2 regions of the Herbaspirillum sp. WGmk3 genome follow, and region 2 is predicted to be linked to the other one. Evidence: predicted binding sites of a transcription regulator. Region 2 holds the regulator's gene; the other holds the start of a gene.
The links. Region 2 encodes FliA, which starts transcription of late flagellar genes. Its sites were predicted from a motif close to CTAAAGTTTNNNNNNNNNNNGCCGNTA; they were not measured.
Positions count from the first base shown of each region.

Region 1: fliD (flagellar filament capping protein FliD) is a predicted target of FliA. The motif match lies at 3,843-3,869, and genes of this name have one in related genera.

Region 1 is NZ_JAKYWT010000006.1:14,681-29,379, reverse strand. It holds gene maiA (maleylacetoacetate isomerase) at 1-314, shown strand, start outside; gene MKD49_RS21455 (MaoC family dehydratase) at 319-774, opposite strand; gene MKD49_RS21450 (hypothetical protein) at 858-1,526, opposite strand; gene fliD (flagellar filament capping protein FliD) at 1,751-3,772, opposite strand; gene MKD49_RS21440 (Lrp/AsnC family transcriptional regulator) at 4,206-4,700, opposite strand; gene MKD49_RS21435 (aspartate aminotransferase family protein) at 4,844-6,220, opposite strand; gene MKD49_RS21430 (GNAT family N-acetyltransferase) at 6,411-7,313, opposite strand; gene MKD49_RS21425 (NAD-dependent succinate-semialdehyde dehydrogenase) at 7,363-8,844, opposite strand; gene MKD49_RS21420 (FAD-binding oxidoreductase) at 8,936-10,291, opposite strand; gene MKD49_RS21415 (glyoxylate/hydroxypyruvate reductase A) at 10,424-11,350, opposite strand; gene MKD49_RS21410 (GNAT family N-acetyltransferase) at 11,371-12,258, opposite strand; gene MKD49_RS21405 (hypothetical protein) at 12,416-12,880, shown strand; gene MKD49_RS21400 (haloacid dehalogenase type II) at 12,895-13,563, shown strand; gene MKD49_RS21395 (ABC transporter substrate-binding protein) at 13,771-14,699, shown strand, end outside.
Region 2 is NZ_JAKYWT010000002.1:898,921-913,619, forward strand. It holds gene MKD49_RS09910 (flagellar basal body P-ring protein FlgI) at 1-714, opposite strand, end outside; gene MKD49_RS09915 (flagellar basal body L-ring protein FlgH) at 753-1,412, opposite strand; gene flgG (flagellar basal-body rod protein FlgG) at 1,473-2,255, opposite strand; gene flgF (flagellar basal-body rod protein FlgF) at 2,320-3,057, opposite strand; gene flgE (flagellar hook protein FlgE) at 3,168-4,448, opposite strand; gene MKD49_RS09935 (flagellar hook assembly protein FlgD) at 4,488-5,213, opposite strand; gene flgC (flagellar basal body rod protein FlgC) at 5,228-5,632, opposite strand; gene flgB (flagellar basal body rod protein FlgB) at 5,638-6,066, opposite strand; gene flgA (flagellar basal body P-ring formation chaperone FlgA) at 6,294-7,031, shown strand; gene flgM (flagellar biosynthesis anti-sigma factor FlgM) at 7,245-7,559, shown strand; gene MKD49_RS09960 (flagella synthesis protein FlgN) at 7,591-8,049, shown strand; gene MKD49_RS09965 (RNA polymerase sigma factor FliA) at 8,178-8,915, opposite strand; gene MKD49_RS09970 (antiactivator of flagellar biosynthesis FleN protein) at 8,921-9,724, opposite strand; gene flhF (flagellar biosynthesis protein FlhF) at 9,759-11,249, opposite strand; gene flhA (flagellar biosynthesis protein FlhA) at 11,246-13,354, opposite strand; gene flhB (flagellar biosynthesis protein FlhB) at 13,357-14,532, opposite strand.

The DNA.
Region 1 (14,699 bases), on a different contig from region 2:
TGCGCGTGCTGCGTTATCTCAAGCACGCGCTGGCGGTGGATGAGGCGCAGAAGACGGCCTGGATCCAGCACTGGATCAAGCTCGGTTTCACCGCGCTGGAACAGCAACTGGCGGCCGATGCCACGCGTGGCCACTTCTGCGTAGGCGATGCACCGACCATGGCCGATTGCTTCCTGATTCCGCAGATCTTCAATGCGCGCCGTTTCGAAGTGGACATGGCGCCTTACCCGACGCTGTGCGCCATCGAGGCCGCCTGCAATGCGCTGCCCGCTTTCGAGCAGGCGCATCCGGCGCAACAGCCCGACGCCGCGTAAGCGATCAGCCCGGGCTGCGGCGCGGTACCAGCAGGTTGCCGGTCATGATGAGCACGGCTTCGTCGTGCTGGTTGTAAGTCGTCACGCGATGGTTGAGGAATCCCTGCTGCGGCTTGGATTGCGAAGTCTTGATGCCCAGCACTTCGGCTTCCAGGCGCAGCAGATCGCCGGGACGGGTCGGACGCGGCCAGCGGAATTCATCGAAGCCGGCACCGATGATGCCGCCCTGGATGTGCAGGGTATCGACCAGCAGGCGCATGGTCAGCGCGGCGGTATGCCAGCCGCTGGCGGCCAGGCCACGGAAGAAGGTCTGCTGTGCAGCAGCGTCGTCGAGGTGGAAGGGCTGGGGATCGTACTGTTGGGCGAACTGCTTGATCTCTTCGGCGCTCACGGTGAGCGTGCCCGGCGAGCGAAATACCTGGCCCGGCTGGAAGTCATCGAGATAGTTGAGGGTGGTCACTGAGTCTCCATTCCTGGTATGCACGCTGTAACGTGCTTGTTGTCGTCATGGGGCAGGTAGCCAGTATAACGATACCGCGCTGCTTATGGACGGGCGGCCAGCCAGGTAGTGATTTGCTGGTGCTGATGCATCCAGCGGAAGGTCTGTGGCGAACGCCAAGCGATCAGTTGACCGATCAATTGATACTCGGCCTCCAGCGTACGGTGGAATATCGGCTCGTGATGGGCGATGCGGTTGCGCAATTGTCGGATCGTTTCAAGTGCGTCATGGATGGCCTTGCGATGTTGTGCCACGGAGCGGCGCGGATCGAGATATGGGAAGACGCGCCGCAGGTGAGGATTCCATAGTCGTCCATCATGCCTTGCGGCGAACATGCGCTGCCAGAAGACGAACTTGAGTTCCGCAATCACTTTGCCCGTCTGCCCGATCGGTAGTCCTGCCCGGGCCTTGGCCAAATCATGGCGCGCACCATACGCGATCGAACTGGCCGGCAAGCTTTGTTCAAAGGCGGAGGCCCATGGCCACGCAGCACCGTATTTGGCAGCAAGGGCGTCGTCCACCGCATTGCGCAGCACGACTTCACACAAGTGCAGGGGTGTCAGGAAGGCAGCGGAGACCTGCGCGTTCCACAGGTAGAGATTGAGTGCGGCAGGGTCGTCGGGGCCGTGGCAGTGGGTGGCCGCCGCGTAGGTCGAGATGCGCGCGGGCGAGAGTGCCCGGTGGATTTCCGCTATCTGTGCCTGAATTGACATTGCACCCGTTAACCCCTATAGTCGCCACGCGAGCCACGGGATCTGTTAGCGCAAGCTTCCCCCCGAGGACACACGAGAGTTTAACGACGAACCCCGCTTGCAGCGGGGTTTTTCCATTGGGCTTCGGATAAAGCGGAGCAACCTGGGATTTATTCGATGCAGCGGTGACGCGCAACCCGGTGTCACCGCTTCCTCTGCCACGCCATTCGGCACGGCCGTTCTCATCACGACGACTTGGACAACTTCGCCAGCTGCTGGGTCAGATAGCTCTGCCGCGACTGCATCGTCGCCAGCGTGACGTTGAGCCGGTTGAACTGGTTGGTGTAGTTGTCCTTCAGGGTTTGCAGCCGATCATTGGCCGCGGTCTGCTGGTCGGTCACGGTCTTGAGGCTGTCCTGCAGGCCCTTGGTCTTGGTGGCCAGCGTGCCGCTGTCGCCCAGGATGCTGTCCATCAGCTTCTGCAGCTTGGGCACGACGCCGGAGGTCCCGGTGAAGAGCTTGGCGACCGCGTCGAAATCCTTGTTGCCGGCCGTCGTCAGCTTGGTCGCATCCAGCGCCAGCGTGCCATCCTTCTGGAACGAGATCCCCACCTGCGACAGGTTCATGCCGCCATCGTCGCCCAGTGCGCCCAGCATGGTGCCGCGGATCTGCGTCATCATGTTCAGCACGGAAGATTCCGCTGCCAGCGGCGAGCCGGTGCTGGCCTGGCCCTTGGTGGTGGACGGGGTCTGCTTGGTGAGGTTGGTCACGGCCTTGGCCAGGTTGTTGTAGGCCGTCACGAAACTGTTGGCCGCCGTCGACAGGCCGCTGGTGTCATTGGCGATGGACAGCGAGAAATTGTCCGCCGCCGTCGTCACCTTCGCCAGGTTCAGCGTCACGCCCGAAATCGCATTGCTGACCTTGTTGGTGGTGCTGGTCACCGCCACGCCATCGATGGTCAGCTTGGCATCCTGCGCCTTGGCCAATTGCCCCATGCTGCTGCCGGACAGGTTGGCATAGTCATTGCTGCCGACCAGCTTGATCGGATCCGTGCCGGCCGGCGTGAGCACCAGATGGTCATTGCTGCCGTCGTTGCTGATGCTGGCGATCACGCCGGTATTGGCATCGTTGATGGCTTTCATCACGTCGTTCAGGCCGATGGCACCGCTGTTGTCGAGATCGGTCGGGGTGATGGTGAAGGACTTGCTGCCGACCTGCAGCGCCAGGCTGCCGCTGCTGTAAGTCTGGTTGGTCGCTACGCCCGTGGTGGTGACGGTGCCGCTGGGATCGAAGTTGAACACCGCGAAATTGCCGGTGCCGCTGACCCGCAGGCTGTTGGCCGCGCCGCTGTCCTTGGCGGTGAGCACCAGGTGATCGTTGGTGCCGTCGCTGACGATGGCCGCATTGACGCCCGCATCGCTGGCGTTGATGGCATCGCGCACACCGGCCAGGGTATTGGTCTTGGGCTGGATCAGCGTGGTCGAGCCATTGCCGGTCTTGATGGCCAGCACGCCATTGTCGAAGGTGGTGCCGGGCACGATGCCGGCCGAGCTGACCTTGACCGCCTGCGCCAGCTGGCTCACGCCGATGCTGTACTTGCCGGCGGCGGCCTTGGTGGCATCGCGCGGGGCCTGGATCTGCGTCACCGAGCCCGACACGCTGGGGTCATAGCTCAGCCCGGACAGCGAATTGTTGGCCGTGACCTTGATGGTGTTGGCCGTGCCGCCGGTATTGGATTCCAGGACCAGATGGTCGCCGCTGCCATCGGTGACGATGGAGGCCGTCACGCCGGCCTTGGAGGCATTGATGGTGTCGCGCAGGCCTGCCAGGGTGGCATTGGCCTGCAGCGTGATGAAGGTGGGCGAGTTGGTGCCGATCTTGATGGCGATCGAGTCGCCGGCATTGAAGGTGGTGCCGCTGGCATAGCCACCGGATTTCAGCTTCTGTGCCAGGACCTTGGTCGAGTCGTCACTGTTGGCTTCTGCCGTGAACGGATCGGTGGTCAGGCTGGTGCCGGTGCCGGCATTGGACACGGTGGTCTTCTGCGCACTGAAGCTGGCGGCCGTCATGACCTTCAGGGCGCTTTGATAGCTGGTCAGCGCATTCTTCAGCGAGCCATACGCGGAAATGAGCGTATTGAAGCCGCTTTCCTTGGTCTTCAGCGGTGTGAGCTTGGACTTGCTCTCGACCGCGATGAGCTGGTTGACCAGCGTCGAAACGTCAAGCGGACCGGCCGATGTCGAGATCGTCCCCGTGGAAGTTGCCATGTTGACCCCTAAGCAAACGTGATGTTCTTGTAATTTGAGAAACTGACCCTTCGTCAGCGCACCCGAAGGTTAACGGCACGTCTTTACAAAAGTAAAGGGGAGTTTGCTGACCAATAGTGGTGTTTTTCTGGGGGATTTGTGGAGATTGGATGGAGATGCCGCAATCCCGCCGTCGCGGAGGGCATAAATGTAAAGATGAGGCCGAGGGCTTCCTGCCCTGGAAAGAACTTGCTGTGCGGAAATTGACAGGGGGGTGTGCAAAAACGATCAGGACCATCCGCGATCGTCTGTACAGAAAAAGGGGCAGGAAAAAAGCCAGGAAAAAGGCCAGAAAAAATCTGCGGAAAACCGTGCAGACAGCGCTATCGCCGCCTCCAGAGCGTGCCTGGCTGGCGCCGCGCGGCATCGTCCGGCGACGGCCAGCCCATGCGCCTCAGGTCTGGATGAATTTTTCCAGCGGATAGTGATGCTTGATGAAGGGCGACTTGATGACGATGTAGCTGAAATACTTCTCGATGCGCAGATTCTGTTCCAGCAGCGATTCGATCACGCTCTGGTAGTGCACCACGCTGCGAGTCATGAACTTGAGCAGGTAGTCATAACCACCGCTGACCAGATGGCATTCAATGATTTCATCGACGTTGCGGATGGTGGCCTCGAACTTGGCGAAGTCTTCGCGCCGATGGTCCGACAGCGTCACCTCGGTGAACACGATCTGGACGTCGGCCAGTTTCTCCAGACGGATATACGCACCATAGCCGCTGATGTAGCCGGCCTTCTCCAGGCGCTTGACACGGATCAGGCAGGGACTGGGCGAGAGGCCGACGGCGTCGGCCAGGATTACATTGGTAATGCGGCTATTCTGCTGCAGGTGACACAAAATCCTCAGATCGATCCGGTCCAGTTTCAACGCGCCGTTAGTCATCATGTTGCCTCGGGTTATTCGACTCAGCCTGCCGGTCTGCCTCGCGTATCGCACGCAGCGCAATCCGGCAGGATGTAGCAGGGCATTTTAACCCCTCCGGCGGCGATTTCCCCATCGTGCCGGAGGCGATACTCGCATGGGCCGGCTCAGCGCACGGCCTGGCGCACCTCGGGTTGGGCCAGCACTTCATCGAGGATGGCACGCAGGCGCGCAAACATCAGCGCGAAATCCTCTTCCGTGTAGCACAGCGCGGGCGCAAAGCCGAGGATGTTGTCGCCGAAGGCGCGGAACACCAGGCCATGGCGATAGGCCACCTGGAAGATGCGATCGTGCAGCTTCAGCTCCGGTGCAAAGCGTGCCTTGGTCTGCTTGTCAGCCACCAGTTCCAGTGCGCCCAGCAGGCCACGGCTGCGCGCATCGCCCACCAGCGGATGATCGAGCAGGGCGCGCAGGCCGCCGGCGAAGACCGGTTCCAGGCGCCGGCCGTTTTCCAGCAGACCGCCTTCCTCATACAGCCGCAGGACCTCCAGCGCCACCGCCGCACTGACCGGATGGGCCGAGTAGGTCTGGCCATGGCCGACCACGGTGCTCATCGGTGCGCCATCGGCAATACCGTTGTAGACACGGTCCGACATCATCACCGCACCCATCGGCGCATAGCCGGCGGTCAAGCCCTTGGCCATGGTCATCAGGTCGGGCTGCACGTCTTCGTCCAGGCACGCGAACATCGGGCCGGTGCGTCCGAAGCCGGTGATGACCTCGTCCACCACGAACAGGATGTCCAGCTGGTTGCAGGCCAGCTGCATGGCCTTGAGCCAGCCCTTGGGCGGCACCACCACGCCACCGGAACCCTGGATCGGTTCGCAGAAGAAGGCCGCCACATTGTCCGCGCCCAGTTCGGCGACCTTGTCGCGCAGCGATTGCACCGAGGCCGCGATGATCGCTTCATCGCCCTGCAGCTCGCTGCGGTAAGGGTAAGGCGAGGGCAGGTAATGCTGGGTCGGCAGCGGCAGGTTGAAGTTGTAATGGAAATTGGGCAATGCAGTCAGGCCCGCGCCCACCGAGGACGAACCGTGATAGCCACGCTGCAGCGAGATGAAATGCTTTTTGGTCGGCTTGCCGATGGAGTTGTGATAGTGCGTGATGTAGCGAATGGCCGCATCCACCGCATCGGAACCGCCCAAGGTGAAATACACGTGCTTGAGCGACGCCGGGCTGATGTCCACCAGTTTCTTGGCCAGCAGGATGGCCGGTTCCGAGGCGAAATGGAAATAGCCGGTGGCATACGGCAGGCGCTGCATCTGCTCGGTGGCGGCGCGGATCACGCTCTCCTGGCCATAGCCGGTGTTGACGCACCACAGTCCCGAAAAGGCATCCAGCAGCTGCTTGTCCTGGTGATCGGTCAGGTAGGCACCTTGGCCGGACTTGAGGATGATGGGGCCCAGTTCTTCATGCTCGCGGAAGCTGGCAACGGGGTGGATCAGGTGGCTGCGGTCGAGCGCGGCCAGGGCGGAAGTTTGCATAGAGGTGGACTCGCTGAAGATGCGTTGAACAAGGCCGTGCAGGCAAACGGCACAACCGGCATGGGTTCTATCCTATGCCCCCGGCCGCGCAGGCGATGCGCAAGATGCGGGGCTGAAAAAGCATGTTCATGGGTTTTGCGCGCTGCTGCGGCATTTTCTGCGGCAGCAGCGCGGACACTTCAGCCCAGCCTCAGCCCAGCGCCTGGTTGACGATGGAAAACAGCTGCATGCCCGCATCGCGTACCGGTGGTTCACCCTTGCACATGCGCGTGACATGGTCCACGCAGGTCAGGCCCAGCTTGTCGAACCAGGCCGGCAGGTCGCTCGATTCGAAGACGTCGATGCGGATGAAGGAGTCCGAATAAGTATTGATCCAGTGTGCGATCAATCCCTTGGCGCGTTCCGCGTCAGGTGCCACCACCGGCCCGATCACGCGGCCATGGCCGAAGCGGCGCACCAGCGCAAAGCCCAGCATCTCGCCATCGCGGTCCAGTGCCACGCCTTCGGATATCTCCAGCAGGGCCAGCAGCAGCTTGCTGCGATCCATGCCGGTGGCCTGCGCATCCAGTTCCAGCAGGCGATGGACATCATTCTTGCCCATCGGCCGCACGCGCTCGCCTGGTGGCAGCGACACCAGCACCGGCTGCGCCGACGAGCCCTGGAACTGGTGCAGCACATCCTGCTGCACGAAACCCAGTTGCTTGTAGAGCGGCATGCCGGCCGCTGTCGCGTTGACGATGAGGCTGCGGCCATTGACTTCGCTGGCCGCATGCTGCATCAGCCGCCGTCCCAGGCCGCGCCGCTGCAACTCGGTCTGCACCAGCAGCATGCCGATGACGGCGTGGTGCTCGCCATAGGTGGTGCAGACCACGCTGCCGACGGTGCGCAGCGCCGCGTCCGAGGCGGTGTTTTCCAGCAGGTAGCCTTGCCCCATCTGCAGCAGGAAATTCCAGTCTTCCAGCCGGTGCGGCCACTTGAAGCGCAGCGACAGCCGGTGGCAGTGGCCCAGGTCATCCGTTGCAATCGGCCGCAAGAGCAGGTCGGGCAAGGGCTCGCGGGCGGTCTCGGGCTCGTGGGTGGACAGCGCGGGCATGGTGGCTCCTGTTGGTTTCAGTGAGAGGGGCAGCTAGGCACGGGAGGACTCAGAGCTGGCCCTGGCAAACGTATTTGGTGTGCAGGTAATCATCCAGGCCATGCACCGAGCCTTCGCGGCCATAACCGGATTCCTTCACGCCGCCGAAGGGCGCGGCTTCCGCTGCCAGCGCACCTTCGTTGACGCCCACGATACCGCTTTCCAGCGCATCGGTGACACGATGGATGCGGCGCACATCGGTCGAATAGAAATACGCAGCCAGACCGAAGGGCGTGGCATTGGCGGCGGCGATCACTTCCTCTTCCGTCGAGAAGCGGGTAATTGGTGCCACCGGTCCGAAGGTCTCTTCGCAGCTGCATTGCATCTCGCCGGTGACGTTGGCCAGCACGGTCGGGGCATAGTAGTTGTCGCTTTCGAAGCCGGAGCCCTGCAGGCGCTTGCCGCCGGTGATCACGCGCGCACCGCGTTCGATGGCATCGCGCACGTGCTGGTCGATCTTGCCAATGGCGCGGGCGTTGATCATCGGGCCGATCTGCGAAGCCGGATCGGTGGCCGGGCCGACCTTCAGTGCCGCCACGCGCGCCCCGAGCTTGGCCACGAAGTTTTCATAGACCTTGTCTTGCACGTAGATACGGTTGGGGCTCACGCAGGTCTGGCCGCCATTGCGGAACTTGGCGGCCATCACGCCATCGATGGCGGCGTCGATATCGGCATCATCGAAGACGATGAAGGGCGCATTGCCGCCCAGTTCCAGCGAGAGCTTCTTCAAGGTATCGGCCGAATGGCGCGCCAGGTGCTTGCCCACGGCGGTCGAGCCGGTGAAGCTGATCTTGCGCACGCGGCCATCGGCCAGCCACACATCGACCACTTCCGGGGTACGTTCGCGCGAGGCCGTGACGATGTTGATGACCCCGGCCGGCACGCCCGCTTCCAGTGCCAGGCGGATCAGCGCCAGCGACGTCAGCGGCGTGTCCTCGGCCGGTTTGCACACCACGGTGCAGCCGGCGGCCAGGGCCGGGGCGATCTTGCGGGCGATCATCGCTGCCGGGAAATTCCACGGCGTGATGGCCGCCACGACACCCACCGGTTCCTTCAACGCCATCATGCGGCGGCCGGTGACCGGTGCCGGGATGATGTCGCCATTGGCGCGCGTGGCTTCTTCACCGAACCATTCCACATAGCTGGCGGCATAGGCCACTTCGCCCTTGGCTTCGGCCAGCGGCTTGCCCTGCTCGCGCGAGATCAGGCGGCCCAGGTCTTCCTGGTGCGCCAGCAGCAGATCGTTCCAGCGCTTGATGATGGTGGCGCGCTGCTTGGCCGGCGTGGCACGCCAGGCCGGGAAGGCGGCCACAGCCGCATCGACGGCAGCACGCGCGTCAGCGGCGGTACCGTCCGGCACGGTGGCAAACACCTGGCCAGTGGCCGGGTCAGTCACGTCCAGTACGCGGCCATCGGCCGCTGCGCGCCAGTCGGCGCCGATCAGTTGGGCGCCGGGCATCAGGTCCTGGCGTTGCAGAGTCAGAGAGGTCATGGTGAGCATTCAGCAAAAGTTAATGCAACTATCAACGAGCATTCAGAAAAAGTTAATGCAGCCAGTGGCGCGCCGTCACTCCATTACGCCATCACGCCAGTTTGTCCTTCAGTTGGTAATACAGGCCGATCACCGGCAGGAACCACGGCGGCCCGAAGTGGCCGGGGATGGCCGGCCATTCGCGTTCGCGCCAGGGGTTGGCCAGCGCGTCACCCGCCATCACCTGGGCCATGCACTGGCCCATGTGCACCGACATCTGCGTGCCGTGGCCGCTGTAACCCATGGAGTAATACAGTCCGTCGCGTTCGCCAGCCTGCGGCAGGCGGTCGCGCGTCATGTCGACCAGGCCGCCCCAGCAGTAGTCCAGGCGCACCTGGCCCAGCTGCGGGAAGGTCTCGTGCAGGCCCTGGCGCAGGATCTCGCCGCTGGCCGCATCGGACTGCGGACTGGAAATCGCAAAGCGCGCCCGTCCGCCAAAGACCAGGCGGGTATCGGGCGTCATGCGGAAATAGTGGTGGATGTTGGCCACCGTGGTGTAGGTGCGCTGCCTGGCCAGCATCGCGGCAGCGCGCTCGGCGCCCAGCGGTTCGGTCACCACGATGAAACTGCCGATGGGCACGATGCGCCGGCGCAGCCAGCCGAAGCTGCCATAGGCCCCGTGACGGCTGGCTCCGGTGGCCAGCAGCACCTGCTTGGCCGTGATGGTGCCGCGCGCGGTGTGGACGCGATGCGCGTGGGTGTTGCCGATGCGTTCCAGGCGTCGCACTTCGGTACCGGTATGGATGGCCGCGCCGTGACGTTCTGCCGCCGTGGCCAGGCCCCAGGCGAAGCGGCCCATGTGCATCTGGCCGCTGCGCTTGTAGAGCAGGCCGCCGTGGAAGCGCTCGCTTTGCACCTCGGCACGCACGCGGGCGGCATCGAGGATCTCCACATCGCTGTCCACGCCATCGGCGATGAGACGGTCGGCACTGCGTTGCAGGGCGTCCATCTGATAGGGTTTGGTGGCCATCTTGAGCTTGCCGTGGCGCAGGAAATCGCAGGCAATCTGCTCCTGCTGCACCAGTCGCGCCACCGTATCGACCGCATCGTCATAGGCGTGATACCAGGCGCGGGCACGCTCCACGCCGACCTTGGCGGCGACCTCGGCATAGTCCACCGCGAGGCCGTTGTTGACGTGGCCGCCGTTGCGGCCCGAGGCTTCGGCGGCGACATGAGGGCCGGCTTCCAGCACCACCACCGAGGCCCCGCGCTTGGCGAAAGCCAGTGCCGCCGACAAGCCGGTGAAGCCGCCGCCGACGATGGCCACGTCAACCTGCGTGGGCAGCTCGCGCGTGGGGGAGATGAACAGCGGTGCAGAATCGGTCCAGTAGGATTCCAGCTTCATGGTCGGGGCTTCAGGCAGGTGAATGGGGAAAGGTGAGGCGGCAGACGCACTGCGCCACGTCATCAAGGATAGAACGCATAAGCCAGCGCCGTGACGCGAACTGCCCGCCGCCAGCGGCATGGCATGCCGTTGTGGCGGGGCGGTTCGGCATTTTGTTTGCCATGCGGCATCTCCGGATGAAGTGGCGGTGAGACATCAGTAACCGCGCTGGCGGTCGATCAGGCCCAGCAGCGGCAAGCCCTCGCGATGGCGGCGCAGGTTTTCCAGCACCGCATCGACCGCACCATCGGGCTGGGTCATGCTGGCGATGTGCGGCGTGAGCACGATGTCGGGATGGGTCCAGAAGGGATGGCCCTGCGGCAAGGGTTCGGTCTCGCACACGTCCAGCACGGCGGCGCTCAATTGGCCGTCATTGAGAGCGGCCAGCAGATCGTCTTCCACCAGATGGCCACCGCGTCCGACGTTGACCAGCGCGGCACCGCGCGGCAATTGCGCAAACAGCTCGCCGTTGAGCAGGCCGCGCGTATCGTCGGTCAGCGGCACCAGGCACACCAGCACATCGGTACGCGCCAGGAAGTGGCGCAGGCCATCGCTGCCGCTGTAGCAATCGATACCGTCCATCTGGTGCGCCGAACGGCTCCATCCTGCGCAGGGGAAACCCAGTCCGTGCAACTGCTGCAGCACGGCGCGCCCCAGCATGCCCAGTCCCAGCACGCCGACGCGGCAAGCCGAGGCCGGGCGCACGCGATGGGCGCGCCACACCTGTTCCCGCTGCTGTCGCGCATACACGCGGCTGTCACGATGCAGGCCCAGCACCGCGTGCGTCACGTACTGCACCATGCCGGCGGCGATGCCGGGTTCGGTCATGCGCACCACCGGCAGGTCCGGGGGCAGGGTGGACATGTCGAACTGGTCGATGCCGGCCCCGACCGAGAACAGGATTTCCAGATGGGGGAAGCGTTGCGCGATATCGTCTGGCGGCGTCCAGGCGGCCAGATAGCGCACGCTGCTGCCATCGCCGTCATGCGGCCAGATATGGAAGGGCAGCTCGGGGGCCTTCTCGGCAAACAGTTGCGCCCATTCGGCGCCGCGTACCGGATCGGCCTTGTAGAGAAAAGTCATGTTGGTCTCGTGCGGGCCGTTCAGCCCAGTGCCTGGTTGATCATGGAATAGGTGCGCCACGCGGTGGCGGGCGCGGGCGGGGTGCCACGGCACATGCTGACCACGTTGTCCACGCAGGTCAGGCCGATCTCTTCGAGCCACGGTTTGAGGCCGGTCCGGCCCGGCACGTCGATGCGCAGATAAGCGCCGGGATAGGCGTTGATCCAGTAAGCGATGAGCGTTTTCGCATCTTCCACATTGCTGGCGATGACGGGGCCGATCACGCGGCCGCGCCCGAACTCGCGCAGATAGGCGACGCCCTTGACCTGGCCCGCCTGTTCCAGCACGGCCACTTCAGAGGTGTCCAGCAGCGGCACCAGCAGGGCGCTGCGGTCCATGCCGCTGGCCTGGCGGTCCAGTGCCAGCAGATAAGGCACTTCGTCCTTGCGCAGCGGGCGGATGCGCGCGCCTGCGGCCAGCACCGGGGTGGCACGCGCGGTAGTGCTCTGGTGCTGGCTCAGGGTGTCGGTGACCACGAAGCCCAGCTTCTCATAGAGCGGGCGTCCGGCCTCGGTGGCATTGAGGATGACGTTGCGCGTACCGGCATCCTGCAGCAGGCGTTGCATCATGGCGCGGCCCAGGCCACGGCCTTGCAGGGCATCGGTGATGATGACCAGGCCCAGCGAGGCATAGTCCTCACCGAGCGGGCAGAGCATGCCGCTGCCGGCCACGCTGCGCGTGCCATCGGGTTCTTCCAGTTCCACCGCCCAGCTGCTGCTGACCTGATGATGGAACTGCCAGTCGGCCAGCCGGTGCGGCCAGTAGAGGTGCAGACTCATGGCGTGGCAACTGGCCAGGTCCTCGGGGCGCATGGGGCGCAGGGTGGTCTGTACGGCCTGTCCGGCCGGGAGCGTGCTTTGGGTAGTCATGCAGCGTGTCCTTGTCGATACGGTGGCGATGCGGATGAGGCAGGGTCAAAGGTCCCTGTTCCGTCAAATCCTATAAATATATAAATAGTTTGCTGGTTTCGGTCTTCTCGCGCTGCGGGCCGCGCCCGCTGGCCGGGTCCGCAACGCTACCCCAGCGATGATGCACCTGGCGCGGCATTGCGCGGCAGTTTTCAAGCCTGCCAATTCGCAATCTTATGGCGATCTGCCCCCTCTTCTCGGCACAAAATTGGGCGGCACCGGCAGTAGCATGATGCAGCCCCCGCAGATTCTGCTTTGGCAGGCCAGCGCGGTGCGCAAGCAGATGCGGAGCAGGCATCGCCTGCGCAAATGCAGTCCCGGACATGCGCCAGCCTGCGGACACGATCCGCACCAGCTTGGTGAAAATGCCCCAAAGCAGCGCACCCGGCTCGCATTGCTGCACTGCTCGGCAAGCTATGCTGATTGGACCGCAGAAAACACATATTTCTGTTTCGCGGCCCGGTCAAAAAGGAATAAATCGCAAGTTTCGCTATGTTGTAATCCTTCTCATGCAGTCAACCGCAATCCCGCAAGCAAGCAGCCTCCAGCGCAGGCCCAACAGGTGATGCGCCCCCTTTTTTGACAGGACGATTTTCCATGAGCATTTTCAAGCCCAAGTTCATTACCTTCGATTGCTACGGCACCCTGACCCGTTTCCAGATGTCGGAAACGGCACAAAAGATTTACGCCGATCGCGTCTCCGCCGAAGACATGCCGTTCTTCCTGCGCCAGTTCGCGGCCTATCGCCTCGATGAAGTGCTGGATCAATGGAAGCCCTACGAACAGGTCTGCAAGAACGCCATCACCCGCACCTGCGCGCGCTGGGGCATCAAGACCACCGACGAGGAAACCGGTGCCTTCTACAAGGCCGTGCCGACCTGGGGCCCGCACGCCGACGTGCCGGCCGGCCTGTCCAAGGTGGCCAAGGAATTCCCGCTGGTGATCTTCTCCAATGCCGACGACAGCCAGATCATGCACAACGTCGAGCAACTGGGCGCGCCCTTCCACAAGGTCTTCACCGCCCAGCAGGCACAAGCCTACAAGCCGCGCCTGAGCGCCTTCGAATACATGCTCGACAACCTGAACTGCAATCCGGAAGACGTGCTGCACGTGTCCTCCAGCCTGCGTTACGACCTCATGCCGGCCTCCGACATGGGCATCAAGAACAAGGTCTTCGTGGCCCGCGGCCATGAACCCTCGACCCCGTATTACGGCTACACCGAAATCAAGGACATCTCCGGCCTGCCGGGCGTGCTGGGTCTGTAAGGCGCTTGTCAGCAGTCAGCAGTGAGCGGGAGCTGCAGGGCTCCCGTGCAGTTTCCGTCATTCCCGGTGTGCTCCCGCCCTGGTATCAATGTTGCGAGGAGTGTGCCGGACCCAACAGGCGGCGTGCCCTCCCGAGGGATCTGCAACATGCAGACGGCAGGGCAGGCCGGTGGTCTTCGTGGTTGAACTTTTATCGTGAGGCATTTCATGAGCAAGCAGGAAAACGGACATCACCCCAAAGAGGGTTCCATCATCACCGGCGATGCGCTGGACCAGGCCCCTGGCGGCTTCACCCGTCGCGACATGATGCGCACCCTGCTGGCCGGCAGCCTCATGACGGTCGGCGGCACGGGCCTGCTGACGGCCAGCGGCAGCGTCATGGCACAGACCGGCAAGCGCGGCGGCAAGATGCGCATCGCCACCCAGACCAGCTCCACTGCCGATACCCTGGACCCGGCCAAGACCGCGCACTCCACCGACTACACCCGGGTGCACATGTTCTACAACGGCCTGACCAAGCTCGATGGCAAGCTCGCACCGCAGATGGTGCTGGCTGAAGAAATGCTGACCACCGACGCCATCACCTGGACCGTCAAGCTGCGCAAGGGCGTGGTCTTCCACGACGGCAAGCCGTTCACCCCGGCCGACGTGGTCTACTCGATCATGCGCCACAAGGATCCGGCCACCGCCTCCAAGGTCAAGGTCGTGGCCGACCAGTTCGAATCGGTCAAGGCCACCGGCCCCAACGAAGTCCAGATCAAGCTCACCAGCGCCAACGCCGACTTGCCGGTGATCCTGGCGACCGCGCAGTTCCTCATCATCCGCGACGGCACCACCAACTTCAGCACCCCCAACGGGACCGGCGCCTTCAAGCTCAAGGAGTTCACCCCGGGCGTGCGCACCATCGGCGTGCGCAACGAGAATTATTGGAAGACAGGCTTGCCCTACCTGGACGAAGTCGAACTATTCGGCATCCCGGACGAAGCCGCGCGCGTCAATGCGCTGCTCTCCGGCGACGTGCACTGGATCAACGACGTCAACGCCCGTTCCACCGGCCGCGTCAAGGGCACGCCGGGCTACACCGTCATGGAAACCAAGTCGGGCCAGTACACCGACCTCGTCATCCGCCAGGACCA
Region 2 (14,699 bases):
CGGTGCGCGCACCCGAATCACGCGGCCATCCTGGGCCACGGCGGTGTCGCTGCCAAAACGCTTGTTGAGCGCATCGACCACCCGGCTGGCGGTCGAGAAATCATTGTCGTTCAGTTCCAGCATGACCATGTCGCCGCCACCGAGGGAACTGGGCACCGCCCGTTCCACGGTCGCACCGCCCGAGATGCGCCCTGCCGACAGCTGGTTGATGACGGTGCTGCTGCCGGCAGCCGAACCGCCAGCACCACCGACCACGATGTTGCCCTGGGCGATGGCATAGATCTGGCCGTCCGCACCCTTCAGGGGAGCCATCAGCAGCGTGCCGCCGCGAATGCTCTTGGCGTTGCCGATGGAAGAAACCGTCACGTCGATCAGCTGGCCCGGCTGCGCGAAGGCCGGCAAGGTAGCCGTCACCATCGCTGCCGCCACGTTCTTCAGCTGCATGTTGCTGCTGGTGCCGCTGGGCACGTTCACGCCCAGTTGCTGCAGCATGCTCACCACGCTCTGCACCGTAAAGGGTGTCTGTGTGGTCTGGTCACCGCTGCCGTCAAGACCTACCACCAGCCCGTAACCTACCAGCTGGTTCTGACGCACGCCCTGGATGCTGGCCAGGTCCTTGAGGCGCTCGGCGTGGGCCGGCGCAGCAGCGGCCACGCACAGTGCGGCCACGGCAGCAGCCGACAGGAGCTTGCTGCCCATCCTGATCATGTCCATGGCGAAAAATCCTTTCCGGGTCATTGCACTACTCCACATCAGAAAGGAGAAACGCTGAAGAAGAAACGGCCCAGCGAGGACATGAAGTCAGCCATGTCGACGCGGGTATTGGTACGGTATTCGACCTTGGCGTCAGCCACCAGGGTAGACGAAACGGTGTTGCCGGTCTGGATGTTGTCGGGGCTGACGGTGCCGGAGAAGCGGACATATTCCACGCCCTTGTCCAGCGCCACCTGCTTTTCACCCGAGACCACCAGGTTGCCGTTGGGGAGCACTTCCACCACGGTCACGCCGATGGTGCCGGTGAAGGTGTTGCTGGAGCTGGTGGCGCCCTTGTCCTCGAATTTGGAGGACGAGGTACCGGAGGCGGACAACTCCTTGATGGATGTGCCGAAGATGGTCGGTGCCGGCGAGGCTACCGTGCCTGTCTTGCTGGCCGAACTCCCGGCCGACTTGACGGCACTGGTCTTTTCGTTGATGACGATGGTGATGGTGTCACCCACCAGGCGCGCGCGACGGTCTTCCAGCAACGGCCGGTAGACCGCCGACTGGAAGATCGCGCCCGAGGTCGGCGGCGCATAGGAAGCCGGTTGCGGACGCGCCGTCTTGGGCCCGGTCACGATACTGTCCGGCACGGTGGTGCAGGCGCTCACGCCCAACACGCCCGCGATGGTGGCCAATTTCAGCATGCTTTTCATCATTGCCTCGTCCTTCTTCTGCTACCGACTGCCTTGTTCAAAAACCACTGCACGACTGCATTACAGCTGCGAAATCTTGGCCAGCATCTGGTCGGAAGTGGTGATGGCCTTGCTGTTGATTTCGTAGGCGCGCTGGGTCTGGATCATGTTGACCAGTTCTTCCACCACGTTCACGTTGGAGGTTTCCACGTAACCCTGCCACAGGGCACCGGCACCGTTGGTGCCCGGGGTGTTCGGGTTCGGGGTACCGGAAGCGGCGGTTTCCACGTACAGGTTCTCGCCACGGCTTTCCAGACCGGCCGGGTTGATGAAGGTGGCGACCTGGATGGTGCCGATCTGGGTGGTGGCGGTCGAACCGGCCTGCATGATCGAGACGGTACCGTCACGGCCCACGGTCAGCTTGGTGGTGTTGAGCGGAATGGTGATCGGCGGCTGCAGCGTATAGCCGCTGGAGGTCACCATCTGGCCCTGACTGTCGGTCTGGAAGGAACCGTCGCGGGTATAGGCGGTGGTGCCGTCCGGCAGCAGGATCTGGAAGAAGCCGTTGCCCTGAATCGCCAGATCCTTGTCATTGTTGGTCTGGTTGACGTTGCCTTGGGTGAAGATACGTTCGGTGGCGACCGGACGCACGCCGGTACCGATCTGCAGGCCCGAGGGCAATTGCGTCTGCTGCGAGGACTGGGCACCGGGCTGGCGCACGGTCTGGTACAGCAGGTCTTCGAACACGGCGCGCGAACGCTTGAAACCGTTGGTGCTGACGTTGGCCAGGTTGTTGGAGATCACGTCCAGTTGCGTCTGTTGCGCATCCAGGCCGGTCTTGGAAATCCACAGGGAACGAATCATTTGTTTCTCCGGTAATCAGCGCTTGCGCTGCGGTGCATCGGTGAGGTCAGGTGCGTAGGCAGCATCAAGACAGCGACAGGATCGTGGTCGCCTTGGTGGAATCACTTTCGGCGGTCTGGATCACTTTCATGTTCATTTCGAACTGGCGCGACAGGTTGATCATGTTGACCATCGCTTCCACCACGTTCACGTTGCTGCCTTCGACCGCACCGCTGGCCAGGCGCACGTTGGCGTCGGGCTGGGCGGCACCGGTGATGGTGCGGAACAGGCCGTCGTCGCCGCGTTTCAGGTTCTTCTCGTCCGGGTTGACCAGCTTGATGCGGCCCAGCACGTTGACCGCATTGGGAATGCCGTTGGTCGGGATCGACGACACCGTGCCGTCAGCCGCGATGGCCACGGTGGTATCGGGCGGAATCGTGATCGGACCGCCGTCACCCTGCACGGACTGGCCGTTCTGGGTCTGCAGGATGCCGTTCTCGTTGATCTTGAAGCTGCCGTTGCGGGTGTAGGCTTCGCCGCCATCGGCAGTCTGCACCGCGATCCAGCCACGGCCCTGAATGGCCACATCCAGCGCACGGCCGGTGTCCTGGATCGGACCCTGCGAAAAATCATTGCCTGCAGTGGAGTCCACCACGAAAGCACGCGTCGGCAAGCCCTGCCCCACCACCGGTGCCGAACGGAAGGTATTCAATTGGGCACGAAAGCCCGTGGTCGTGGCATTGGCCAGGTTGTTGCTGGCGCTGGCTTGCTGCTCAAGCGTGTGCTTGGCGCCCGACATCGCTGTATAGACCAGACGATCCATATCACCCCTTAGTGGTGGCACCCATCCCTGGCACCACCGGTTGAAACCGGCCACCGGCGACGCCGGCAGCCTTGAAGCAGGCGCGCCGCAAGGCGCGCCGGATCACCCTGTTAGCGCAGGCTGACCAGCGTCTGCAGCACGGTATCCTGCACCTTGATGGTCTGCGAGTTGGCCTGGTAGACACGCTGCGCCACGATCATGTTGACCAGCTCGGCGGTCAGGTCGACGTTGGAGTCTTCCACCGCACGTGCCTGCAGGGTACCGAAGGTACCGGTGGTCGGCTTGCCCACCAGCGGGCTGCCGGCGGCGGCGGTGGCGGAGTACAGGTTGTTGCCCAGCGGCTGCAGGCCGTTGGGGTTGGCGAAATTGACCAGCACCACGCTGCCCAGATTCTTGGTCTGCTGGTTGCTGTAGGAACCGACGATGGTGCCGTCCTTGTCGATCGAGAAGCTCGACAGGGTGCCCGGCGGCATGCCGTTCTGGCTCTGCGCCAGGTTGACGAAGGCCGAACCGGTCTGGGTCGAGCCGGTGTAGCTCAGCGCAATGGTGCTGGCGAAGTTGCCGCCCGCCTTGGCCACCCCGGGGTTGGTACCGGTCGTAGTCAGGTCGATGGTCATGGCACCGCCCGAGGTCAGGGTACCGGTCGAATCGAACACCATCGAACCCAGCTTCAGGGGGACCGTGCCGCCCGAGGTGGTGGTCAGGGTCTTGCCGTCGACGGTGGCGTAGACGTCCCAGGTAGTGGTCGGCGGCGTGCCGGTCGGCGTGTTCTTCACATAGAAAGTCTGGACGCTGTACGGATTGCCCAGGCTGTCATAGATGGTCACGCCGGTCGAGTTGTTGTACGAGGTCGGGTCGGTGGCGCTGAAAGTGGTCGTGGTCGGCACGGTCACGCGCGAATCCAGGTTGACCTTGGTATTGACGGTGGTGGTGGTGGTCGCCGGGATCGAGGAGGTATCAATCTGCAGGCGCACCGGATCGCCACCGGTCACACCGGCTGCATAACCCATCAGGAAGGCCCCGTTCATGCTGGGGTTGACGATGTAACCGTTCTTGTCGAGCTGGAACTGGCCATTGCGGCCGTACATCGGCGACAGGTCGCTGGAGCTGGCGGCCAACTGGAAGAAACCGTCACCATTGATGGCGATATCCAGCGGGTTGTTGGACGACGTGATATTGCCCTGGGTGAACTGTTGCGCCACATTGGCGACCGTCACACCGATACCCACCGGCGAATTGCCGGAACGGTTCATGGAATTGGCGTACATGTCGGCAAACTGCGTCTGCGACTGCTTGAAACCCACCGTGCTGGCGTTGGCCACGTTATTACCGATGACGTCCAGGCTCTTGGCTGCGCCGTTCAGTCCGCTCAGACCTTGCTGAAAACTCATGAGATATCCCCTTGTTCCGAATGTTGTCGGTAATGACGATTAAAGAATTTGCACGACGTCGGTCGGCTTGATGGTGCCGACATTGGTGACGTTGAGCTTGACGCCGTCCGACGCAGTCGAGACGCTGGAAACGGTACCGAACGACAGGGTCGAAGCGGTGACTGCAGTGCCATTGTTGGAGGCACTGACGGTGAAGGTGTAATTGCCGTCGGCCACCTTGCCGCCGGTATCGTTGGAGCCGTCCCAGATCACCGGCACCACGCCGGCGGCCTGGGTGCCCAAGTCGGTGGTGTGCACCACGGCACCCGAGGAATCCTTGATGGTGACCACTACGGAGGAGGCGGTACCGGACAGGTTCACGCCGAACACCGCCTTCTGGCTGGTGGTTTCCGTACCGCTGGCATCCTTGGTGGTATCGCTGGTCAGCTGGATGCTGTTGCCCGGGGCCAGCACGCTGTGGCCGATCATGTTGGCGGTCGACAGCGCCTGCGAGGAATTGAGGTTGCTCATCAGCGTGGACAGCGAATTGTTCAGCTGGCTGATGCCCGTGACCGTCGACAACTGTGCCATCTGGGTGGTCAGCTGCGAGTTGTCCATCGGGTTGCTGGGATCCTGGTTCTTCATCTGCGCAATCAAGAGCGTCAGGAAGCGGTTCTGGATCGCGTCCGGGCTGTTGTTGTCCAGGCTGGAAGAGCTGGTGGTAGTGGACGAGCTGCTGCTCGTGCCATTCATTGCGGTGAGCAGGTCACTGGAGACGATTGCCATGGTTCAGGTCCTGGTTATTGGCCGATGGTGAGGGTCTTGACGAGCATGGCCTTGGCCGTGTTCATCGTTTCCACATTGGTCTGGTAAGAGCGGGAGGCCGAGATCATGTTGACCATTTCCTCGACCGGATTGACGTTGGGCATGGCGACGTAGCCATTGCCATCGGCCATGGGATGCTTGGGGTCGTAGACCAGCTTGGGCGGGGCCTGATTCTCGACCACGGCCGCCACTTTCACGCCGCTGTCCTTGACGCTGCCCACCGGAATGGCTTCGAACACCACCTGCTTGGCCTTGTACGGCGTGCCATCGGGGCTGGTCGCGCTGTCGGCGTTGGCGATGTTGCTGGCCGTGGCGTTGAGGCGCTGTGCCTGGGCGCTCATGGCCGAGCCGGCGACGTTGAAGATGTTGGAAAGAGACATGTTTATCAGCCCGGTTGGATAGCGTTCAGCATGGCCTTGATCTGGCCGTTCACGGAGGTGACGCCGGCTTCGTAGCGGATGCCGTTGTCTAGGAATTCATTGCGCTCCACATCCATATCGACCGTATTGCCGTCCACGCTGCCCTGGGCCGGTGTGCGGTACTGCAAGGCGGTGCCGCCGATGCTGCCCGGACCGTTGTCGGGCGCGGTGCCGGCCACGTGCGTGGCAGCAGTGCGCTCCAGCTGCAGCGGCGGGATCGTGTTGGACTTGCTGTCCAGCGCATTCTTGAGAGCGTCGGCAAAGTTGACGTCACGCGCCTTGTAGTTGGGCGTGTCCGCGTTGGCGATGTTGGACGCCAGCACCTGCTGGCGCTGGGACCGCAGGTTCAGCGCCATCTCGTTGAAACGGAAATAATCGTCGAGCTTAGAGACCATCAGGTCCTCCGGAAGTACAGCGCCCCCTGTCCTGCCCGGCCTGTTGCCGGGCCGCTTGCGGACTGCGCCGATGATGGAATTACGTAGGCTTGATCATACGTTCGCACCCCGAACTCTAAGGGGCGATAAAGAGAGAAAAGCCTCCCCTGTTTGCCCTTTTGACCTCGCGCGCGCGACGTACCATGAGTGCCAAGATTCGCCTATGCCCTGCGGGCAAGTTGCACAAAATGAAACACGCTTTCCGCGCCCTGCGCCGCACTTTCGCCGTCCTGTCCTTGCTGGCAGCCGGCCTGGGGGCGACTGCGCCTGCGCTCGCCCAGAACGACCCCAACTCCCCCCAAAAGCAGGACTTGCAAGCCTTGCAACAAGTGGCAGAGCAATTCCTGAAAAGCCAGACCTCGGGCTTGCCCGGCAGCGTCACGGTCACCATCGATCCCGCCGATGCACGCCTGACGCTGGCGGCCTGCCTTGAACCTCAAGCCTTCATGCCCAATGGTGGCCGCCTGTTCGGCCGCACCACGGTCGGCATCAAGTGCGTGGCCCCCTCCCCTTGGACCATCTACTTGCGCGCCAACGTGCAGGTGATCTCGGATTACCTGGTCGCCGCCGTCCCGCTGGCCCAGGGCCAGACCATCAGCGCCAGCGACATCACGCGCATTCGCGGCGACATGTCGGCGCTGCCCAGCGGCGTGATCACCGAAGAATCACAGGTCATCGGCCGCGTCGCCAACATGTCGCTGCGCGCCGGTACGCCGCTGCGCCTCGATACCATCCGCAACCAGCGCGTGGTGCAGCAAGGCCAGGCGGTACGGGTCGTATCGATCGGCCCGGGCTTCCAGATTTCCACCGAAGCGCGCGCCCTGACCAATGCCAACGAAGGCCAGATGGCCCAGGCGCGGACGGCGGCCGGCCAAGTGGTGAGCGGTATTGCCAAAGCGGGCGGGATTCTGGAAATCAACTATTGAGTCGGTGGCCCCGGTTTCTCCATTGATATGAAGCAATTTCCCGCAGGGCAAGTCCCGCGCGAAACGCAGCGGATCGCCCGGACAGGAATGTGAAGAAAAGTACCCGAATTCAGCTTAATTCAGGTGCGGGAATGTTAAAGTTTGCCCAGAACTGGTCGATAATCCATACGACAGGCGGGTGCGAAGCGCCCCCACCCTACAAGGAATACTGCCGTGAACGTTAACGACGCCCTCAAATCTGCTGCCCTCAACACCGAGCAGACGCAAACGCAGACCCGCAACACGACTGCCGCCAATCCTGCGGGCACTGACCCGGCCGCCACCAAAGCGGCTTCGGACAGCGTGCGCTTGTCCAGCACCTATCAGGCGCTGGAAACCAAGGACACCAAAAACGGCGGTTTCAATGCCGAAAAAGTGGAAAAGCTGAAAGCGGCCATCGCCAACGGCACTTTCCAGATCGATGCCGACAAGATCGCCGACGGCGTGATCGATACTGTCAAGAATCTCATCAGCGCCCGCCCGGCCTGATTCCCGTTTTACCGCTCAGAGGATCTTTCGCATGAATCCGGCCAGCAACCTGTCCCTGGAACACGCCGCGCTGTCGCGCCTGGTGGAAAAACTGAGCCAGGAACAGGCACTGCTGGCGGAAGCCACCGCCGAAGGCCTGACCGACATCATTACCGAAAAGGCCGCCATCGTTGCTGAAATGTCCACGCTGGCCGGCAATCGCCATGCGCTGCTGGGCAGCCTCGGCTACAGTGCAGATGAAAGCGGCATGCAACAGTGGATGAATGAGCAAGCCGGCGACGCTGACCGCGAGATCTGGGCCAGCCTGTTCGAACTTGCGCAGGACGCCAAGGAACTGAACCGCGTCAATGGCCTGCTGATCGGCAAGAAGCTGTCCATCAATCAGAGCGCCCTGACCATCCTGCAGGGCAAGACCGGCACCGGCAATTTCTATGGCCCGGACGGCCAGAACAGCATCCGGTCCTCGGGACGCCGTCTGGGCGTGGTATAAGTTTCAGCCGCTTCCCGCTCACGGAAGCACAGCAAGATCGCATCAACAAAAAGCCCGGCATTTGCCGGGCTTTGTCGTTAACGCGTCCTGCGTCCTCTCTCGGATCTGCGCCCTGAAGGCAGGCAGCCTCAGGCCACCCCGCTCCAGGAATGCTCGCGCAGATACGAACGCATGCGCGAGATCGCCTGGCTGTGCAACTGGCACACGCGCGATTCGGAAACGCCCATGACGGCGCCGATTTCCTTGAGGTTCATTTCCTGCTCGTAGTACAGCGCCATCAGGATCTGCTCACGCTCGGGCAAGGCCTTGATGGAATCCACCACGGCTTCACGGAAACCGCCATTGATCAGGCTCTGCAGCGGATCATCATCGCCGTCGCCGGTCTGGTAGCGGTCCAGGAAGTGTTCGTGGCCGCCATCGTCGTCGTGAAAATCTTCGTAATAGATCAACTGGTGGCCGCCGCAGTCGGTCAGCAGCGACTGATACTCGGCCAGGCTGATTTTCATGTGCTGCGCCACTTCCGCTTCTTGCGGCTGACGGCCCAGTTGCTGCAGCAGGGACTGCATGGCTTCTTCCACCTTGCGCGCATTCTGGCGGATGCTGCGCGGCAGCCAGTCGCTGCTGCGCAGCTCATCCAGCATGGCACCACGGATGCGCTGCACGGCGTAGGTCTCGAACTGCGCGCCATGGGTTTCCTCGTAGCGGTTGACGGCGTCGAGCAAGCCCATCATGCCGGCCTGGATCAGGTCGTCCACCTCTACGCTGGGGGGCAGCTTGGCCTTGAGCTGATGCGCCAGTTTCTTGACCAGCGGCGCATGCTGCTCCAGTACGTCGTTCTTGCCCTTTTTTCCCTTGACGTTATACATGCACGTCACACTCCCAGACTGGCACCGTCGGTGGCCATCCCGTAGCTGCTGCGGGCTGCATCCGGACCGGCCGTGAAGCGCTTGGAGAGGCGCTGGAAGGCCAGCGCGGCACCGGCGAAGGGAAACACGTCCATCACCGCCCGCCCCTGTCCGGTGGCGCGGCGAATATGGTCATCCGCCGGAATCGCGCCGATGAAATTGAGCTGCGCCGCCAGGTAGCGGCTGGCCGCCTGGGCCATGTTGGCGTAGACGGTACGGGCTTCGGCTTCGGTGGCATCGTTGACGATGAGACTGAAGGGACGGCGGCCGATGCGGTCGCTCAAGCTCTTCAGCAGCACATAGGCCGCCTTGATGGAAGACGCCGTGGTCGAGACCTGGATCACGATCTCGCCCATTTCCATGGTCGGCACCGGCAGCGACAGGTCGCGCGCCAGCACGCCATTGACGAGCGTAATCTCGGCCTGCTCGATGAGGCTGTCGAAGATCTCCGCCAGACGGCCGGCATGCGGATCGGTCGCCGAGGGCACGCTGCGGCGGGCGATGCGCGCCATCGAAAAACCTTCCGGCAGGAGCCGTGTGGCTTCCGCCATGGGACGCTCCATCCGCGCCACTTCCTGCAGCGTCGCCACGTCGTGACGCAGGCCGATGCGGGTCAGCAGACCGGTCGTGGCAACGTCGCCATCCACCACCAGCACGCTGTGCTTGGCCTGCGACAGGGACGCCGCCAGATTGATGAGCATGGCACTCTTCTCTTCCTCACCCAGCACCGAGAAGAAGGTGAACAGCCTGGGCACCGGACGCTCCAGCATCCGGCGCAGCCCTGCTGCCTGGTCGATATCGTAACTAGCCAAAGCTCACCTCACGCAGTCCCCGGTCATTCATGGACATGGCAGTAGGACCGATCACGCCCGGCAACTCACCTTCCTGGAATTCGAAAGGGGCGGTTTCGCGCTTCTGCTTGAAGGCACGGTCGGCCAGGTAGAGCTTGTTGGCCACATGCAGGTCTTCGGGCACGCGCTGGCCATTGGCCACGTAATGCAGGTTGAGCTTGTGGCGGATCACCACATCCAGCACGTTGCCGATGGTGGCGGCTTCGTCCAGCTTGGTGATGATGCAGCCGGCCAGCCCGGAGCTGGAATAGGCATGCACCACTTCATTGAGCGTACCGCCGGTGGCGGTGGCATTCAGGCACAGCAGGCGCTTGATGTCCACGCCGGCACCGGCCAGCATGGCGTCCTGCTCGGCCACCATCTGGTCGCGCTGGCCGACACCGGCGGTGTCGATCAGTACGGTGTGCTTGCCTTTGAGTTCTTCCAGGGCGATGCGCAAGTCGGTCTCATCCTTGACCGAGTGCACCATCACGCCAAGGATCTTGCCGTAGATGCGCAGTTGTTCGTAACCACCGATACGGTAGCCGTCGGTCGTGATCAAGGCCAGCTTGCCGGAGCCGTGGCGCATCACGCAGCGCGCCGCCAGCTTGGCGGTGGTGGTGGTCTTGCCAACGCCAGTGGGGCCGACCAGCGCGAAGACGCCGCCGTTTTCCAGCAGTTCGTTTTCGTTGGCCAGGGTATTGAGATTGCGCGCCAGCACCGACTTGACCCAGAACATGATGTCCTGCGACTTGGAGTTGGCAGGCAGGTTTTCGGTGATCAGGCGCGACAGGCTGGCCGAGAAGCCGGCCGCCAGCATTTCCTTCAGTACCACGCCCTTGAGCGGATCGCGTTTCTGCGTACCGCCCCAGGAAATCTCCGCCAGCTGGGTTTCCAGCACGCCGCGCATGGAGCGGATCTCGCTCATGACTTCGGAGAGGATTTCGTCGTAGTCCTTGCCATCGAATTCAGGCAGGGCCGAACGTGGACGCTGGTCATGTTCCCCGGATTCCTGCGCCTGCTGGGCCGAGGCCGGACGGCCACCGGCCGCCTGCTCCGCACGGCGGCTGCGCCAGACGCGGGCATCGCTGGCCGGAGCAGCTTCCACCGGGCGCGCAGGCGCGCGGCCGTGGGCCGGCTGGTCCAGCAATGGCGCATGCTCGGGACGCGCGGCGCGGGGCGGCTGCTGGGCCAGCGGCGACGACAGCAGCGCCGGACGCTTGGCCTGCTGTGCGTTCGGCGCACCGGACTGCTGCTGCAGCGAGGCCGCCTGCGGGCGAGCATTGGGGTCGCGCGCGCCGGTCGGGGCCACCAGGGTGGTCATGTCCTCGTTGGCCATGGCCAGGATCTCCACCCCGTCAGGAATATTGCGGTTGGAGAGAATGACGGCATCCGGGCCAAGCGCCTCGCGCACCTGACGCCAGGCCTCGCGAGAAGAATTGGCGATAAATTTCTTGACGTTCATGCTTGCCCTCCAACTAGGCTGGTAACTTTAATCGTTTTCGACTCGGGTACTTCAGCGTGCGACAGCACGCGCAACTGCGGCATGGCGCGGCGCAGGAAGCGCGCCAGCAAGGTCCGCAGCGGTGCGCCGACCAGCAACACGGGCGACAGGCCCATCTGCTCCTGGCGCTGCGCCGCCATTTCGGTCTGCTGCACCAGCGAATCGGCCAGGCCCGGCTCGATGCCGCCGGTGTCGCCACTGGCCTGCAGTGCCTGCATGAGCAGGCGTTCGAGCTTGGAATCGAGGGCCATGACGGCCAGCTCGCTCTCGCCCGGGAAAATCTGTTGCACGATGGCGCGTCCCAGCGCAATCCGTACAATCGCCGTCAGGTCGGTCGGATCCTGAATGCGGGCGGCGTGTTCGGCCAATGTTTCGATGATAGTGCGCATATCGCGGATATGCACGCCTTCCAGCAAGAGGTTCTGCAAGACCTTCTGCAGCGTGCCCAGCGGCAGCATCTTGGGCACCAGGTCTTCCACCAGCTTGGGGGCTTCCTTGGCCAGGTGATCCAGCAGGCTCTGCACTTCCTGGCGGCCCAGCAGTTCGGCCGCATGCGTGGTGATGAGGTGATTCAGGTGCGTCGCCACCACGGTACCGGCATCGACCACGGTGTAACCCATGGTGGAAGCCTGTTCGCGCAGGCTGCTGTCGATCCACACGGCCGGCAGGCCGAAAGCGGGATCGGAGGTCATCATCCCTGGCAGCGGACCAGTCACCATGCCTGGATTGATGGCCAGGTACTGGCCGGCATGCGCCTCGCCGTTGCCCACTTCCACACCCTTCAGGGTGATGCGGTAGGCCGACGGTTTCAGTTCCAGGTTGTCGCGGATGTGAATCGGCGGCGAAAGGAAACCGACTTCCTGGGCGAATTTCTTGCGGATGCCCTTGATGCGCTTGAGCAGTTCGCCACCCTGCCCCTTGTCCACCAGCGGGATGAGGCGATAGCCGACTTCCAGGCCCAGGGTATCGACCGGCATGACGTCGTTCCAGGTCGCCTCTTCCGCTTCCGAGGGCGCAGCTGCGGCGGCAGCGGCCTGCGGAGTGGCCGCGGCGGCTTCGGCCTTGGCCGTTTGCACCCGCTTGCTGATGGCGTATGCACCGCCGGCCATGGCCGCAGCCAGCAGCAGGAAGGCGATGTGCGGCATGCCCGGGATCAGGCCCATGCCGCCGATGATGACGGCGGTAATGTAGAGCACTTCCGGCTTGGCGAAGAGCTGATTGATCAGCTGCCCGCCGACGTCCTGGTCGTTGGCCACGCGCGAGACCACCACACCGGCGGCGGTCGAGATGATCAGCGAAGGGATCTGCGCCACCAGGCCGTCACCGATGGCCAGCAGCGTGTAGTTCTTCAGCGCGGCATCGAAGGCCAGGTCGTGCTGCACCATGCCCACCACCAGGCCGCCGACGATGTTGACCACCGTCACGATGATGCCGGCCACGGCATCGCCGCGCACGTACTTGGAGGCACCGTCCATGGCCCCGTAGAACTCGGATTCCTGCGCCACTTCCTTGCGGCGGGCGCGGGCTTCGGGTTCACCGATCATGCCGGCGTTGAGGTCGGCGTCGATCGCCATCTGCTTGCCGGGCATGGCGTCCAGGGTGAAGCGCGCGCCCACTTCGGCGATACGGCCGGCACCCTTGGTCACCACCATGAAGTTGATGATGGTCAGGATCACGAACACCACGATACCAACGGTGTAGTTGCCGCCGATCAGGAAGTGGCCGAAGGCTTCGATCACCTTGCCGGCCGCATCCGGACCGGTGTGGCCTTCGGTCAGCACCACCCGGGTGGAGGCCACGTTCAGTGACAGGCGCAGCATGGTCGACACCAGCAGCACCGCCGGGAAGGCGATGAAGTCCAGCGGCTTGACGGTGTACAGCGCAGTCATCAGCACGATCACCGACAGCGAGATGTTGAAGCTGAACAGCAGATCCAGCATGAAAGCCGGCAGCGGCAACACCATCATCGCCAGCATCATGACGATCAGGATCGGGGCCGCCAGCGCCCGGCCGCTCTTGAGCGGGACCCAGGCCGGGATTTTCATGGTATTGAGTTTGGTTGCCATCGTTACTGCCTGTTTCTATTCTTGGGGCCGCGAGGCTTCTTGGGCGCAGTGGCCGGATCAAGGTCCTTGGGCACGTTCAGTTCGGTCGGTTCCACCGGACGGTTGCCGCCGAACTGACCGAAGGTACGCAACTGGAACACGTAGGCCAGCACTTCGGCCACGGCGGTGTAGAGCGCTTCGGGAATCTCGTCGCCGATCTCGGTATGGGCGTGCAGCGCACGTGCCAGCGGCGGCGCTTCCAGCAACGGCACCTTGTGCTCGCGTGCCAGCTCGCGAATCTTGGCGGCGACGTCGTCGGCGCCCTTGGCCACCACCTTGGGCGCGCCCATCTTGCCTTCGGTGTACTTCAGGGCGACCGCGAAGTGGGTCGGGTTGGTCACCACCACATCGGCGGTCGGCACTTCGGCCATCATGCGGCGGCGGGCCATGGCGCGCTGCATCGCGCGAATCTTGCCCTTGATGTGCGGATCGCCTTCGGATTCCTTGTGTTCCTGCTTGACCTCTTCGCGCGTCATGCGCAGCTTGCGGCCGTAATTCCAGATCTGGTAAGGCACGTCCAGCGCCGCGATCAGGATCAGCGCCGAGACCATGGTGATGAAGCTGATCCACAGCAGCTGCGCGGCATGTGAACCGGCGGTCTTGAGCGATTCCACGCCCAGGCCCATGACGGCATCGAGCTGGCTGCGGATGGCGATCCAGGCCACGGTACCGACCAGCAGCGTCTTGAGCACCGCCTTGCCCAGTTCGACCAGGGAATTGATCGAGAACATGTTGGCGAAGCCGCTGATGGGATTGAGCTTGCTGAATTTGGGCGCCAGCGAATCGACGTTGAACAGCCAGCCGCCCAGCATCAGCGGCGCGGCCATGGCGGCCAGGGTCATCAGGAAGGCCAGCGGGATCATGGAAACGGCCACATCCAGCATATGGGCACTGAGCATGTCGAACAGCAGCGCCGGGTCGAAGGCGGCCGCCCGTTCGAAGGTCAGGGTCGCCACCATGATGCGATCCAGGGCGGTCACTACGGGGCCGCTGAAAAGCCAGACACAGCTGCCGCCGACCAGCAGCATCAAGGTCGTGGCCAATTCGCGCGAACGCGGGACATCCCCCTGCTCACGGGCACGCTCAATGCGTTTGCCCGTGGCGGGTTCGGTCCGCTCCATGTCGCTGTCTTCGGCCATCCGCCGTATCCCCCTGCTAAACCGCTTTTCCGCCAGCGCCGGCGCTGGACGGATTTGTAGAACAATAGGCTAGGATTATTGGCGAGCGGCCGCCCGGATCATCAGGGGAATAGGGGCGAAAAGGTCCCCCATTTCGGACTAGGCAAAACCGCAAGGGTCTGCCTTGG